DNA from 3 places in the Pseudarthrobacter sp. GQ63 genome. Region 2 is predicted to be linked to each of the others. Evidence: riboswitches for the same ligand, from Rfam matches in the RefSeq annotation. Region 2 holds a riboswitch; each other region holds the start of a gene.

Region 1 (4,270 bases), on a different contig from region 2:
TGCGGGCCGGGCAGCCGCGTCGGCCTGCCGGCGGGACTGTCCTTCAGCCGCGGCGCGTTTGGCCGCCTGGGATGCCTCGTAGGCGGCCAGCGCCGCCTGGCCCTGCCGGTAGGCGTTCTCCACCTCCGCCGTCGTGCCTTTGAGCGACGCCAGCTGCGCCGTTAGCTGCCCGCTGCGTTGCTTTTCCTCCGCCGCCTGGCGGGTCACGGCGTCCTGGGCGGACCGGGCCTCCGTGAGCCTGGCTTCGGCTTCAAGGGACAGCCGCCCGCGCTCATCCTTCGCAGCCTGTTCCTGGGCCGCCAGCGCAGCAGCGATCTTTCCTGCGACCGACGCCTTGTGCACGAGTGCGGCGGTCTTGTCCCCCACGATCTGCACCACGTTGAGCCCGTGCACGGTGTTGCTCTGGACGGCGTCGAGGGCAACAAAGAACCCCATGTTCGTACCGCCGGTTTTGTATGACTGGGCCGCCAGCGCACCGAGCTCTTTCCTGTGCTGGACAAGGTCAAAGTGAGCCTGCTCGGTCTGTGCCGCCAGGACTTCCACCTTGGCAGATGCAGCCTGCAAAGCCGCGTCCGTCACCGCGTACTCCGCTGCTGCCTGCACCGCGGCGGAGCCTGCGGCCTCGGACTGGTCCTGAAGGGCGGACAGTAAGCCACCTATCCTGGCAATTTCCGCGGTCTTTTTGGCCTCGCTCTCCTTCGCGTCCTGCACCTCCTCCCAGGACGGGAAATCGCCGGGCGGGACCTCCGCAGCACCCGCCGGCGTAAGCCATAGGGTTCCCACCAGCGCAAATGAAAGAAGCGCCGCGGCGAGCCGCGCCCTGGGTTTGGTAACGAACCGGCACATAGTCGGGAAGCCTACCGCCTTCACCCTCAGGTTGAAGGCGGACGTTTCTACATCGTTATGGACCGAAGGCAGTTACGTTGACGGAAAGGGCAGAAGTGCCGGCCTCTTACAAATGCTGGCCGAACCAGGCAAGGGTGTCATTCCACGCGGCCGTCGCCTGGGCTTCGTTGTAGCGGTCGCCGGTGTCGTTATGGAAGGCATGGTCCACGCCGGGGTAGACCGTGAGCTGGTGGACAACACCGGAGGCTGCCAGCGCATCCTTGAGCGCAGGCATTGGCCCGGTGATGCGTTGATCGAGTTCAGCGTAGACCCCGAATACGGCCGCCTTGATGTCCGGTACTTTGGCCAGGTCGGGGGCGGGTCCATAGAACGCCGCAGTTGCCTTCAAGCCGTCCAGTTCGGCGGCCGCCTGCCAGGTGATGCCGCCGCCGAAGCAGTAGCCGGTCATGGCGACGCGGCCGCCGTCCACGAAGTCCTGGGCCTGGAGGTACTCCAGTGCTGCCGCAAAGTCGGCCACGTGCCGCTGGGCGCCGGCCTGGGTGAGGGCGCCGGGTACGGCGTCGCGGTCCATGCCGGCCGTCCCACCTTCACGGCTGAGCAGGTCAAGCGCCAGGGCGGCATACCCCTCCTTCGCGAACCGGCGGGCCACGTCTTCGATGTGGGGCGTCAGCCCGCGGTTCTCATGGCAGATCAACACGGCAGGAGCGCGCCCTTCCTGCTCGGGCCTGGCCAGGTAGGCACTGACGGAGGCGCCGCCGGACGGAAACTGGACGGACGCCGTCGTCAATCCTGGCGCACCCTCAGGGACAGAGAGCGGGCTTTTAGCCCCGGGCACCGCTCCCGACCCCGCAGTCCCGGCAGCGGACGTCGGGGACGTCGGGGACGGTTCCGGGGTGGGCATGGGGTCGGTGCTCCGCGGCACCTCGCTGGGGGTACAACCCACCAGCAGCATCGCCGCCGACGCCGCCGCCATGCTGCCGGTAATGAAAGCAACCCGCCGGGTAAAGGTCCGCTGGCTCAGCGCGCCGGACCGGTAGTCGTCAAAGAATTCCTCAATCAGGTACTTCTCATACTTGCCAAGCTGCGTCACAGTGCCTCCTCGGGGTGACGAACATACTCCTCCCCCAGCCACCTCCGGACAAGGTTCAGCGGCGATCTTTGCCCGTCCTTTATCGCTTTGTGATAAACATCATGCCCTGCAAAATCGGCGCGCCTGCACTTCGCCCCGGGGGCGCTGTGGCACGCGAAATCCAGTCGATAGCCAAACCGAGAGAATCGCCTCGCATGTTATCCAAATGTGACAATGGGTGCTAAGTCGGGTTATGGTCTTCAAGTGTCCCTCCCAGACGGGACATTCCCCGTCAGAATGCCGAGCCCTGCCACTGACCCGGGAACCAACGCTTTCCAGCTGGCAGGGACGGGGGAACCAAGTTTCCGCGGCCTTTAAAGGTCTTGGGGTTAAGTCGATAGCGCGTCCGTTCCATTCGGAGGTGTTACCGGCCGGGTATCTCCAACCCGAACCCGACAGCTCACCCCGCAGGCATGGGAGAGGCGATCAACTGTGTCAAAAAATTCCACCACTGCCCGTCACCGCGCAACGCCGGCCCGCTCCATCGCGATCGAAGGGCTGGCTGTTTCGGCCAAGTCCCTGGGCCGTCCGGCTCTGGCCGTAGCAGCAGCCTCCGGCATTGCCTTCGGCGTAGGCGCCCCGGCCCACGCCGGTGTGAACGGTCCGGACACCACCGAGACCGCTAGCGTCCAGGCTTCGGCCGCCCCTGTGGCAGCAGTCGCAGCCCCCGCCGCAGCAGCCGGCAACGTCCACACGGTTGTATCGGGCGACACCCTTGGTGCCATTGCGTCGATGCACGGTGTCAGCCTGAATGACGTCCTGTCAGCCAACGGGCTTTCCGTCTCCACGATCATCTACCCCGGTGACCAGATCCAGATTCCCGCCGCGGGATCCGCCCCGGCCGCAGCCTACGTTGCACCGGCTGCAGCACCGGCACCGGCTCCGGTCCAGACCGCTGCTGTTACTACCCCGGCTAACACGGGAATGAACATGTCCTACGCATCAGCACCGGTTGCAGCCACGGGCAGCGGCGCCGGAGCGGCCATCCTTGCCAACGCCTACGGCCAGGTGGGCCAGATCCAGGACTGCACCGCCATGGTGGAGAAAGCCCTGCGCACGGTCGGCAAGTCGGTCGGCGACCTTGCCCCGGGCCAGTTCTACCAGTACGGCACCACCGTGGGCACCCCCGCTCCCGGTGACCTGGTGATCACCGCCGGCCACGTGGGCGTCTACGCCGGCGACGGCCAGGTTGTCAGCGGCGGCGTGAACGGCAACCAGACCGCCGTTCACTCCATCAGCTGGCTCAGCGGCGCTTCCTTCGTCCGCGTGGCATAGTCACCACGGACACAGACGCAGCTGGCCCGTAAGGGCCAGGCCACTCCAGATAAAGGCGGCAGCCGGGTTCTCCCGGCTGCCGCCTTTGTCGTGCTTCCACGGTTGTCATTCTTGATCCGTCCGGAGGCCAGCGCCGCCCCGGGTCAGGTACCGCAGAAGGTCCGGTAGGTGCCGAAGTCCTCCGGCGGCCCCTCGGTGTAGCGCTCCAGCCCCGGGCGTTCATGGAACGGGGCCCTCACCACTTCCAGGAAACGGTCGAATGGGCCCATATCCCCCTCCGTGGCGGCCGCCAGCGCTTCCTCCACCAGGTGGTTCCGGGGAATGTACACCGGGTTGACGCTGTCCATCAGCCCGGCGTCGGGCTTCAGGCCGGCCCAGCGCCCAGCCCAGGCATCAAACGCGGCGAGATCCAGGACCATGCCCCGCGCCGGCCTGGCATCACCCCTGGCGGCCTGGCCAAGGCTCCGGAAGAACTGTGTGTAATCGACAGGTCCGTCCTTCAGCAGGGCGATCACCCCGTCCACCAGTTCCGATGCCTCGTCCCCCTCCTTGCTTCCGGCCGGCCCGCCGTTGATGCCAAGCTTTGCCTTCATGCCGTTGAACCAGGCATCGCTGTACTGGCTGCGGAACTTCCCCAGCGCCTCCACTGCGGGGGCGACTGCCTGTTCCTGGTCCTCGTGGAAGAGCGGCAGCATGGCCTCCGCCAGCCGCGCCAGGTTCCACTCAGCCACCACCGGCTGGTTGGCGTAGGCGTAGCGGCCGCCGACGTCAATGGAGCTGTACACGGCCCCGGGATTGAAAGCGTCCATGAAGGCGCAGGGGCCGTAGTCGATGGTTTCGCCGGAAATGGTCATGTTGTCCGTGTTCATGACGCCGTGCACAAACCCCACCAGCATCCACCGGGCCACCAGCCCGGCCTGGGCGGCCACCACCGAGGCGAACAGTTCCAGGTAGGGATGTTCAGCTTGGGCTGCGTCCGGGTAGTGCCTGCTGATGGCATGGTCCGCCAGCCGGCGGAGG
Region 2 (4,270 bases):
GTTGGGGCAGAAGAGGCAAAGATAACGGAATTGTTACTTTGGGACTTCTGGCCCTATAGTTAAAACCCAAGCGTAGATACTAAAGCGTTACCTGATCCGGAGCCGAGCTCTGCCAGCGGATCAGGTGCACGAGTCATTACTGGCAGAGGCGGGGGAACCACAACCGGCAGACGGGGGACTGCCTTGGGGTGAAGTCCGTCAGCAGCAAGCCTCTTCCAGCGTTGGATCCTTCCGGGGATACCTCTGTGCCGAGCTTGCCCAGGCGGACCGGGTCTGTGAACTCTCTGACCCGAATCCGACAGCTAACTTCGCAGGCTTTCCAGAGAGGAACCCTTCTTGTCCATGCAGACCCCCAAGGGGCGCCGCCGCGCGGCCGCCCCCGTTTCAACGCCGCGCGTTGTCGAGGTCATCACCACGGAACGCCCCCGCGATCCGCACCGTGATGCACGCCGCCGTCGAGGACCCTTCCGGCAAATCACGGAATTTGCCTCCGCCAGCGGGATCGGCCAGAAGGCCGGAATCGCGCTGGCCGCCACCGGGCTGGTGTTGACCGTGACCGTTCCGGCAACCAGCCCCGTCATGGCTACAGACAATGCCGGCAGCGTTACCCCGGTGGCAGCTTCGGCTGTCACTCCGCAGCCGCAGGTATCGGCCGAGGCCGGCGCACAGATCGACTTCAGCCGCTCTGCCGTGGTGACCCAGGCGGATCCCGACGGCAAACTGAAGCAGCTGCTCAGCGCGCAGTCCGCAGGTTCCGTGTCCCGCGCAGCATCTGCCGGAAGCCTCGGAGCCCCTTTGGCCGCGCTGTCCACTGCTTCCCCGTTCGGTTACCGGGTCAGCCCGATCACCGGCGGCTCTGGTGACTTCCACCGCGGCCAGGACTACGTGGCCCAGTGCGGCACCTCGGTCCTTGCAGCAGCCACCGGCACCGTGACGTTCGTGGGCTGGCACCAGTACGGTGGCGGAAACCGGGTTGTCGTGGACCACGGCAACGGCCTGGAAACCACGTACAACCACCTCTCCTCCTTCAGCGTCGCCGAGGGCCAGACGGTCTCCCGCGGCGATGTCCTGGCGCTCAGTGGCACCACAGGTGCTTCAACAGGCTGCCACCTCCACTTCGAGGTCCAGGTCAACGGCGAAGTCGTCGATCCCACCGGCTGGCTGTAGTCAAATGATGGTTCACTCTCGAATCATCGTGACCTGCCGTGACCTGAATGTGACATTCAACGAAAACTGCTGTACCGTCTAACTCGCGTCAACTTTTCCGAAGTTGACGCTCTTGTGCGGATTGCCTAGCTCTGCCACCGCTCAAGGTCCGTTCGCATTTCATCGTCTGGCAGGGGCGGGGGAACCAATTTTGGTCTTTGCTTCAGCGAAGGCCTTGGGGTTAAGTCGCAAAGCTTCCTTGGAAGCGGTGTGGCCGGGTGACTCCCATCCGAATCCGACAGCTCACCTCGCAGGCATTGGGAGAGGCTACCTTCGTGTCTTCACGCCATCATTCTGCGCGCCACCGTGCGCAATCGGTTCGTACCAACCCCTTGGACACCGTGTCCAAGGCTGTTAGTGCCAATGCCGGGACAGTAGGTCGCCAGGCTGCAGTTATCGCAGCCGCTTCCGGTCTCATCCTCAGCATGGGCCTGCCTGCCAACGCCGCGGACACCACCGCCGGCGTATCCGCTTCCACCGAGTCCGGGTCTGCCCAGTCTGCCCTCGCGGTGACCGCAGCACCCACCGCCACCGTCTCCTTCGAGCGTCCCGTGGTGAAGACCACCGCCGCTCCGAAGCCGGCACCGGTGCGGGCACAGTCGACCGAATCCGAGAGCCGGACTGCTTCCGGAACCCGGACGGCCTCCACCGCGTCGGCCCCCGAAGCTGCAGCTGAGAAGCAGGCCGAAACGGTTTCCTCGGCCTCTACCTCCGGCATTGCCGCACTGGCGTACACCGGCATCGGCCGTCCCTACGTCTGGGGCGGCACCACCCCCAACGGCTGGGACTGCTCCGGCTTCACCCAGTGGGTTTACGCCCAGGCTGGCGTCAGCATCCCGCGCGTCAACGCCTGGACGGCAATGACGCCTACCTCCACCCCGCAGCCGGGTGACCTGGTCATGCAGAACGGTGGCGCGCACGTAGGCATCTACGTCGGCAACGGCATGATGATCAGCGCGCTCAACCCCTCCCAGGGCACTCTGCTTCACTCGGTGGCCGCCACCGGAAGCTCCGCCTTCTTCACGATCAACAAATAGTTCTTGGGCCTTCGGGCCCAAGAACTATTTCTTTGCTCCACCACTTTCCACAAACACCACATCCCCGTTCGGGGCGTGCCGGCGTACCCCCAAGATGCCGGCACGCCCAAACCCCTTGGTGCCCACAACGGCCTGAGGAAAACGAAAGAGAGAACTGATGACTACTCGTGCCACCGCACGGCATCGCGCCGAAGTCACCAAGACCAACTCAATCGCCGTTATCGCCAAGGCTGTTGGCGGCAACGCCGGCGGCATGGGCCGCCAGGCAGCGGTTATTGCCGCTGCTTCGGGCCTGGTGCTGACCAGCGGCATCGCTGCAAACGCGGCTGACTCCAGCGTCCAGCGCGACTCCGCTCCGGCCACCCTGGAAGTTGAGTCCTCTGTCGAGGCGCCGATCTCCGCTGCTTCCACCATCGCCATCACCTTCGAGAAGCCGGCCGTCACCACCACGCCCGCGCCTGTTGTGGTTGTCGAGGAAGAGCCAGCTCCTGTTGAGGTCGAGGAAGCCGAGCCGGCTCCCGCCGTCGTCCAGCCTGCCGCAGCCCCCAAGGTGACCGCCAAGGTAACCACCGCCTCTGCACCCGCTGCAGCTCCTGCCGCTTCCGCCAGCGGCAAGGGCGCAGCCATCCTTTCCGCTGCGTACGCCCAGCTGGGCGTCACGCAGGACTGCACCATGCTGGTGACCAACTCCCTGGCCGCAGTGGGCATCAACTTCCACGACTGGCCTGCAGGGTACCTCTCCCTGGGCCGCACCGTAAGCGCCGCGGAAGCCCAGCCAGGCGACCTCATCTACTACGCAGATGGTGGCGCGGGCATGGCCCACATCGCTGTCTACGCCGGCAACGGCCAGGCTGTCCACGGTGGATACAACGGAAACCAGACCGTGGTGTTCAGCGCCAACGTTGGCTCCGGCCCTGTTTTCATCCGCGTGAACTAACGAGCCCCGCGTTAGCCGTTCCCTGGGGACGGCACGAAGAACCCCTGCCCCGCGGCAGGGGTTCTTCCATTTAAGTACGATGCCGGCGGAGTGCAGCCCGCAGCCACCCGGGGAACGCCCGCCAATGGACCCGACACGGCAGTTTTGGAAAACCGCAATTAGCTGATAATGCGCATCTATGTTTACTCTTGTGGTGTCGATCCATAGCCCGGACATGCCGAGGGCAGCCGGCCCTCGTGCCCCTGACGGGTGCGGCCGTGAAGAGGTACGTGCATGCGCACTCTCGTTCTGAATGCTGGATATGAACCGCTGGCGGTCATCACGTTCCGCCGGGCGCTGGTGCTTGTGCTCACAGGCAAAGCCAGCGTGGTTGCCGAGGGTGATGATCCCGTGGTGGGACCCCAGGAGATATTGGGCCGCCCGTCCGTTATCCTCCTGAACCGCTATATCCGTCCCAGATACAACCAGGCCACGGCTGTCAGCCGCCGCGGAGTGCTGAGGCGTGATGGCCACAGGTGCGCGTACTGCGGAAAAGCGGCCCACACCATCGACCATGTCCAGCCCAAGTCCCGCGGCGGTGCCGATTCCTGGGAGAACCTTGTGGCCGCCTGCCTTCGGTGCAACAATGTTAAGGGTGACCACACGCCGGCCGAGATGGGGTGGAAGCTGCGGTTCGTCCCGGAGCCCCCGCACGGAACCATCTGGCAGATCAAGGAACTCGAAAAGCCCACCCCCGCCTGGGACCCGTTCCTGCTGCCCGAGCGCGCCGCCTGACCCCACCCCGCACCATGCCCTTGGTGACTAGGCTGGGGGAGTGGAAGAGAACCGGTTGCCCTTCGATGCCCTCATCCTGGCCGGCGGGGGGTCGTCCCGGCTGGGCGGAGTGCCGAAGCAGGACCTTGTCTTCCACCACGCCACTCTCCTGCAGCGTGCGATTGACGCGTCCGCAGGAGCCTCCAGCATCGTGGTGGTGGGTCCCCGGCCGGAATCTTCCGCTGCCGGGCTGATCTGGTGCCGTGAAGAACCGGAGTTCGCGGGGCCGGCTGCAGCCATCGCGGCCGGACTGGAGGCTCTTGCACAGCACGGCACC
Region 3 (4,270 bases), on a different contig from region 2:
TGGAGGAGGTCCTGCTCCGCCTGCACCGCCTGGTCCAGCGGTCGGGTGTGGCCGCGATGGACACCGCCGAGCTGGTGGTGGGAGACCTGGTCCTCAACGTTGACACCCGTGAGGTGACCCGTGCGGGTGAAGAGCTCCAGCTGACAGCCACCCAATTCGAGCTGCTCCGCTACCTTATGGAAAACCCGAAGCGCGTCATCAGCAAAGCGCAGATCCTGGACCGGGTCTGGAACTACGACTTCGGCGGCCAGGCCAACATCGTGGAACTCTACATTTCCTATCTGCGCAAAAAGGTGGACGCCGTCCATCCGCCCATGATCCACACCGTGCGCGGCGCCGGATACGTCATCAAGCCGGCGGAGTAGGAAAGCGATGGCGTCCGCGCACAGTACGGAGCCGCAGCCCCGGAGCTGGCTGAAGCCCGGCACCTGGCACCTGCGGACCCGCCTTGTCCTCCTGGCCATGACCTTGCTGGTTGCCATTTGCGGGGCGGTTGGCGTGGCGAGCTATGCCTCGATGGACGAGTTCCTCACCCGGCAACTCGATGAGCAGCTAAGCCAGGCCGCAGCCCGTTCCAACGATCCCGGCCGCCCTCCCTCGGGCGGCTTTAACGGCCGGGATCCCCTGGACGCCCGCGGCCAGAGCGTTGGAACCCTCAACGCCCGGATCCTCAACGGCCAGGTCAACAGCGGCGGTTTCCTCACCTCGAATGCCACGCGCTCCCCCTTGTCCACGGAGGACAAACAGGTCCTGCTGGCCCTGCCAGCCAACGTGCAGCCGGTGGACAGGACGCTGTCCACCGGCGACTACCGGCTGGTGGCCATCCAGACCAACTTTGGTGACGTCCTGGTGACAGGACTCCCCCTGGCCGCCAAGGAGAGCACGCTCGCGTCCCTGGTGTGGACGTTCGTTTTCGTCTCACTGGGCGGCCTTCTCCTGATCGGCCTGGTGGGAACCGTACTGATCCGCCGCACCATGAAGCCCCTTGAGCAGCTCTCGGAGGTTGCCACCCGCGTTTCAAAGCTGCCGCTGGATGCCGGCGAGGTGGCGCTTGCGGTGCGCGTGCCGCCGTCGAACTCCAATCCCGCAACGGAGGTGGGCAGCGTGGGCCACGCGCTGAACCTGATGCTGGACAATGTGGCCAACGCGCTGCAGGCACGGCAGAAGAGCGAAACCAAGGTCCGGCAGTTCGTGGCGGACGCTTCCCATGAGCTCCGCACGCCGCTGACCGCCATCCGCGGCTATACGGAACTGATGCGGATGACGGAACACTTCACTCCTGACGGGGAGAAGTCGCTGGCCAGGGTGCAAAGCCAGTCCCAGCGGATGACTGCACTGGTGGAGGACCTGCTGCTGCTGGCGCGGCTGGATGAGGGCCAGCCTTTGAAGTTCAGCGAGGTGGACCTGAACCAGCTGGTGGTGGAAGGCGTCAGTGATGAAAAGGTCATGGCGCCCGGGCACACCTGGCGGCTGGAGCTCCCCGACGAGCCTGTTGTGGTGGAAGGGGACCCGTCCCAGCTGCGGCAGGTGCTGATGAACCTGCTGTCCAACGCGCGCAAGCACACGCCGCCGGGGACCACCGTGGTCACCGGGGTGGGGAAGACGCCGGAGGGTGCCGCGGTGGTAACGGTAACGGACGACGGCGGGGGCATTCCGCCGGACTTCGTGGACCAGGTCTTCGCACGCTTCGCCCGCGCAGACGCGGCCCGGACAGGCAAGGCCGGCGGGCTTGGCGTATCCGGCACGGAAGGAACCAGCGGCCTGGGGCTGTCCATCGTGGAATCCATTGTTGAGGCCCACGGGGGCAAGGTCACGGTGACATCACAGCCCGGCCGCACCCAGTTCGCGCTTCAGCTCCCGCTTGTGCACGGAGAGACGCAAGACGGCGCGCCGTCAGCGTGATCCCTGTTACCAAAATGTGACTTAAGCGCTGCTCTCCTGTACCGTCGATTGGGTGCGGTTCCCGTTCGGGCCGCATATCCGGATGACGCCAAGCTCTGCCGCTTCCCGGATTCCGCTTGAGCATAGGCAGAGGCGGGGGACCCAACAGTCCCGGGCACTCAACTGCCCTTGGGGTTAAGCCAGCACGTGATCTTTCCGTGTGGCCGGATGCCCTCATCCGAACCCGACAGCTAACTCCGCAGGTGTGAGAGGCGATCCATCATGTCTAAGTTCCTTACTAAAGCACGCCCGAAACCAGGCTCTGAAGCTGGTGTCCCGCGCACGTCAGGCAAAATTCCGTCCTTCGGCCAGCGCGCTGCGATCCTCGCAGCGTCCGGCGCCCTTCTTGTAGGTGTTGGAGCCGCGGGCCAGGCTACCGACACCGCAGTGCAGGTGGCAGCCACGGAGACTCAGGCGGCTGAGGCACAGTCGAAGCTGAGCATCGAAAAGAGCGAAATCCAGGCGAACCCGGCCCCCGCTCCTGCGGCTGAGCCGATCAACGTGGTCCCGCAGGCAGCCGAACCGGCCCCTGCTCCCGCTCCCGAGCCTGCACCCGCGCCGGCCCCGGAGCCTGAACCCGCACCTGCGCCTGCCCCCGCTCCGGAGCCTGCACCCGTCGTCGCGGTCAATGACCCCGCAGGGGCACAGGCTTACGCCGCCGGCCAGCTGGCCTCCTACGGCTGGGCCGCGGACCAGATGCAGTGCCTGCAGACCCTGTGGACCAAGGAATCGGACTGGACCACCACGGCCACCAACCCGAGCAGCGGCGCCTATGGCATTGTGCAGTCCCTGCCTGCCGAAAAGATGGCCAGCGCGGGCGCCGACTACCGCACCAATTACCGTACGCAGATCAATTGGGGCCTGAACTACATCCAGGAGCGCTACCAGTCGCCGTGTGGAGCACTGAACTTCCACTACGCCAACAACTGGTACTAAACCGAGGCAGCTTTCCCCTCGCGGTCCAGCGCGTCCCGGCCCGGGATGTACTGGACCGCCCACCGGTTCCCGTCAGGATCGGCGAAGTACACAAAATGGCCCCAGTCCTGCACGTCCACATCGCTGACGTCCACCCCGTTGGCCTTCAGCTGCGCATGGGCGGCCTGGATGTCATTGACCACGAGCTGCAGGTTTGAGCCTGTGCCGGGCGGCGCATCCGTGAGCCCTTCCCCTATGCAGATGGAGCAGGCAGACCCTGGCGGGGTCAGCTGCACGAACCTGATGGAGTCGCTGGGCCGCGCGTCGAAATCGGCGTTGAAGCCCACCTTGTTGACGTAGAAGTCCTTGGCCCGGTCCACATCAGACACGGGCACAAAAACGAGTTCCAGTTTCCAGTCCATGCGCACAGGCTAAGCCTTGCGGCGGGAAGCGGGAAAGGCTTGAGTCCTAGCCTGCGATGCCGTACAGGCGGTCGCCCGCGTCTCCCAGGCCCGGAACGATGTAGGACTTCTCGTTGAGCTTCTCGTCGATGGATGCCAGGACGATGGTGACGTTTGCGCCGGAGAGTTCTTCCTCCAGCTTGGCCAGGCCCTCCGGCGCGGCGAGCAGGCAGATGCACGTGACATCCGAGGCGCCACGCTTGAACAGGAACTTGATGGCTTCGCGCAGTGTTCCGCCGGTGGCAAGCATGGGATCCAGCACGAAGATCTGCCGGTCGGTGAGATCCTCGGGGAGTCGCTCGGCGTAGGTGATGATGTCCAGGGTTTCCTCGTCACGGGCCATGCCCAGGAAGCCCACTTCAGCGGTTGGGACCAGCTTGGTCATGCCTTCCAGCATGCCCAGGCCTGCACGAAGGATGGGGACCACCAGCGGGGTGGGCTTGGTGAACGCGGTGCCCACGGTCGTGCTGACAGGAGTTTCGATGGTGACGGGCTCGGTGCGGACTTCTCGCGTGGCCTCGTAGGCAAGGAGGGTCACCAGCTCCTCCGTCAGCTGCCGGAAAACCGGGGACGGAGTGTTCTTGTCCCGCAGGACGGTGAGCTTATGGGCGACCAGCGGGTGGTCCACAACGAGAGTGCGCATGGGTCAAAACTATCACCCGGCCGCCGGGCCGCTCCCCTGCCGCCCGCTGCCCGTTCCCGACTGGGAAGCGCCGTCGTCGACCCTTGGCGGGGCACCGCCGTCGTTCTCCTTCGGGGCGGTACCGGTGGTGCTTTCCTCGTCCCCGGAGTGGTCCTCGCGCAGGACCGGATGTTCGAAGGTGGGCGCCGGGCCTGCGTGTTCACGCCGCCGCATCACATGGAACAGCCTGTGGGCCAGGATCACGATGCCCACCCACGCCAGCCCCAGGAACCAGCCCGCCATGACGTCCGTCATCCAGTGGTGTCCCAGG

Evidence for each region. A riboswitch is a leader RNA that binds a small molecule or an ion and turns the genes downstream of it on or off. The one in region 2 is predicted to bind cyclic di-AMP.
Region 1: another riboswitch for cyclic di-AMP. It lies ahead of AC6CHP_RS06400 (LysM peptidoglycan-binding domain-containing protein); the one in region 2 lies ahead of AC6CHP_RS14380 (C40 family peptidase).
Region 3: another riboswitch for cyclic di-AMP. It lies ahead of AC6CHP_RS16965 (aggregation-promoting factor C-terminal-like domain-containing protein); the one in region 2 lies ahead of AC6CHP_RS14380 (C40 family peptidase).

Annotation. Positions count from the first base shown of each region.
Region 1 covers NZ_JCAXEF010000002.1:415,114-419,383, forward strand. Annotated here, with positions in the region: gene AC6CHP_RS06390 (aggregation-promoting factor C-terminal-like domain-containing protein) at 1-846, opposite strand, end outside; gene AC6CHP_RS06395 (dienelactone hydrolase family protein) at 953-1,936, opposite strand; cyclic di-AMP (ydaO/yuaA leader) riboswitch at 2,235-2,404, shown strand; gene AC6CHP_RS06400 (LysM peptidoglycan-binding domain-containing protein) at 2,408-3,250, shown strand; gene AC6CHP_RS06405 (protein adenylyltransferase SelO) at 3,394-4,270, opposite strand, start outside.
Region 2 covers NZ_JCAXEF010000008.1:157,075-161,344, reverse strand. Annotated here, with positions in the region: cyclic di-AMP (ydaO/yuaA leader) riboswitch at 116-332, shown strand; gene AC6CHP_RS14385 (M23 family metallopeptidase) at 343-1,167, shown strand; cyclic di-AMP (ydaO/yuaA leader) riboswitch at 1,304-1,477, shown strand; gene AC6CHP_RS14380 (C40 family peptidase) at 1,548-2,243, shown strand; gene AC6CHP_RS14375 (NlpC/P60 family protein) at 2,401-3,180, shown strand; gene AC6CHP_RS14370 (HNH endonuclease) at 3,454-3,954, shown strand; gene mobA (molybdenum cofactor guanylyltransferase) at 3,995-4,270, shown strand, end outside.
Region 3 covers NZ_JCAXEF010000012.1:70,260-74,529, forward strand. Annotated here, with positions in the region: gene AC6CHP_RS16955 (response regulator transcription factor) at 1-365, shown strand, start outside; gene AC6CHP_RS16960 (sensor histidine kinase) at 373-1,902, shown strand; cyclic di-AMP (ydaO/yuaA leader) riboswitch at 1,996-2,158, shown strand; gene AC6CHP_RS16965 (aggregation-promoting factor C-terminal-like domain-containing protein) at 2,164-2,877, shown strand; gene AC6CHP_RS16970 (glyoxalase superfamily protein) at 2,874-3,278, opposite strand; gene upp (uracil phosphoribosyltransferase) at 3,325-3,960, opposite strand; gene AC6CHP_RS16980 (phosphatase PAP2 family protein) at 3,973-4,270, opposite strand, start outside.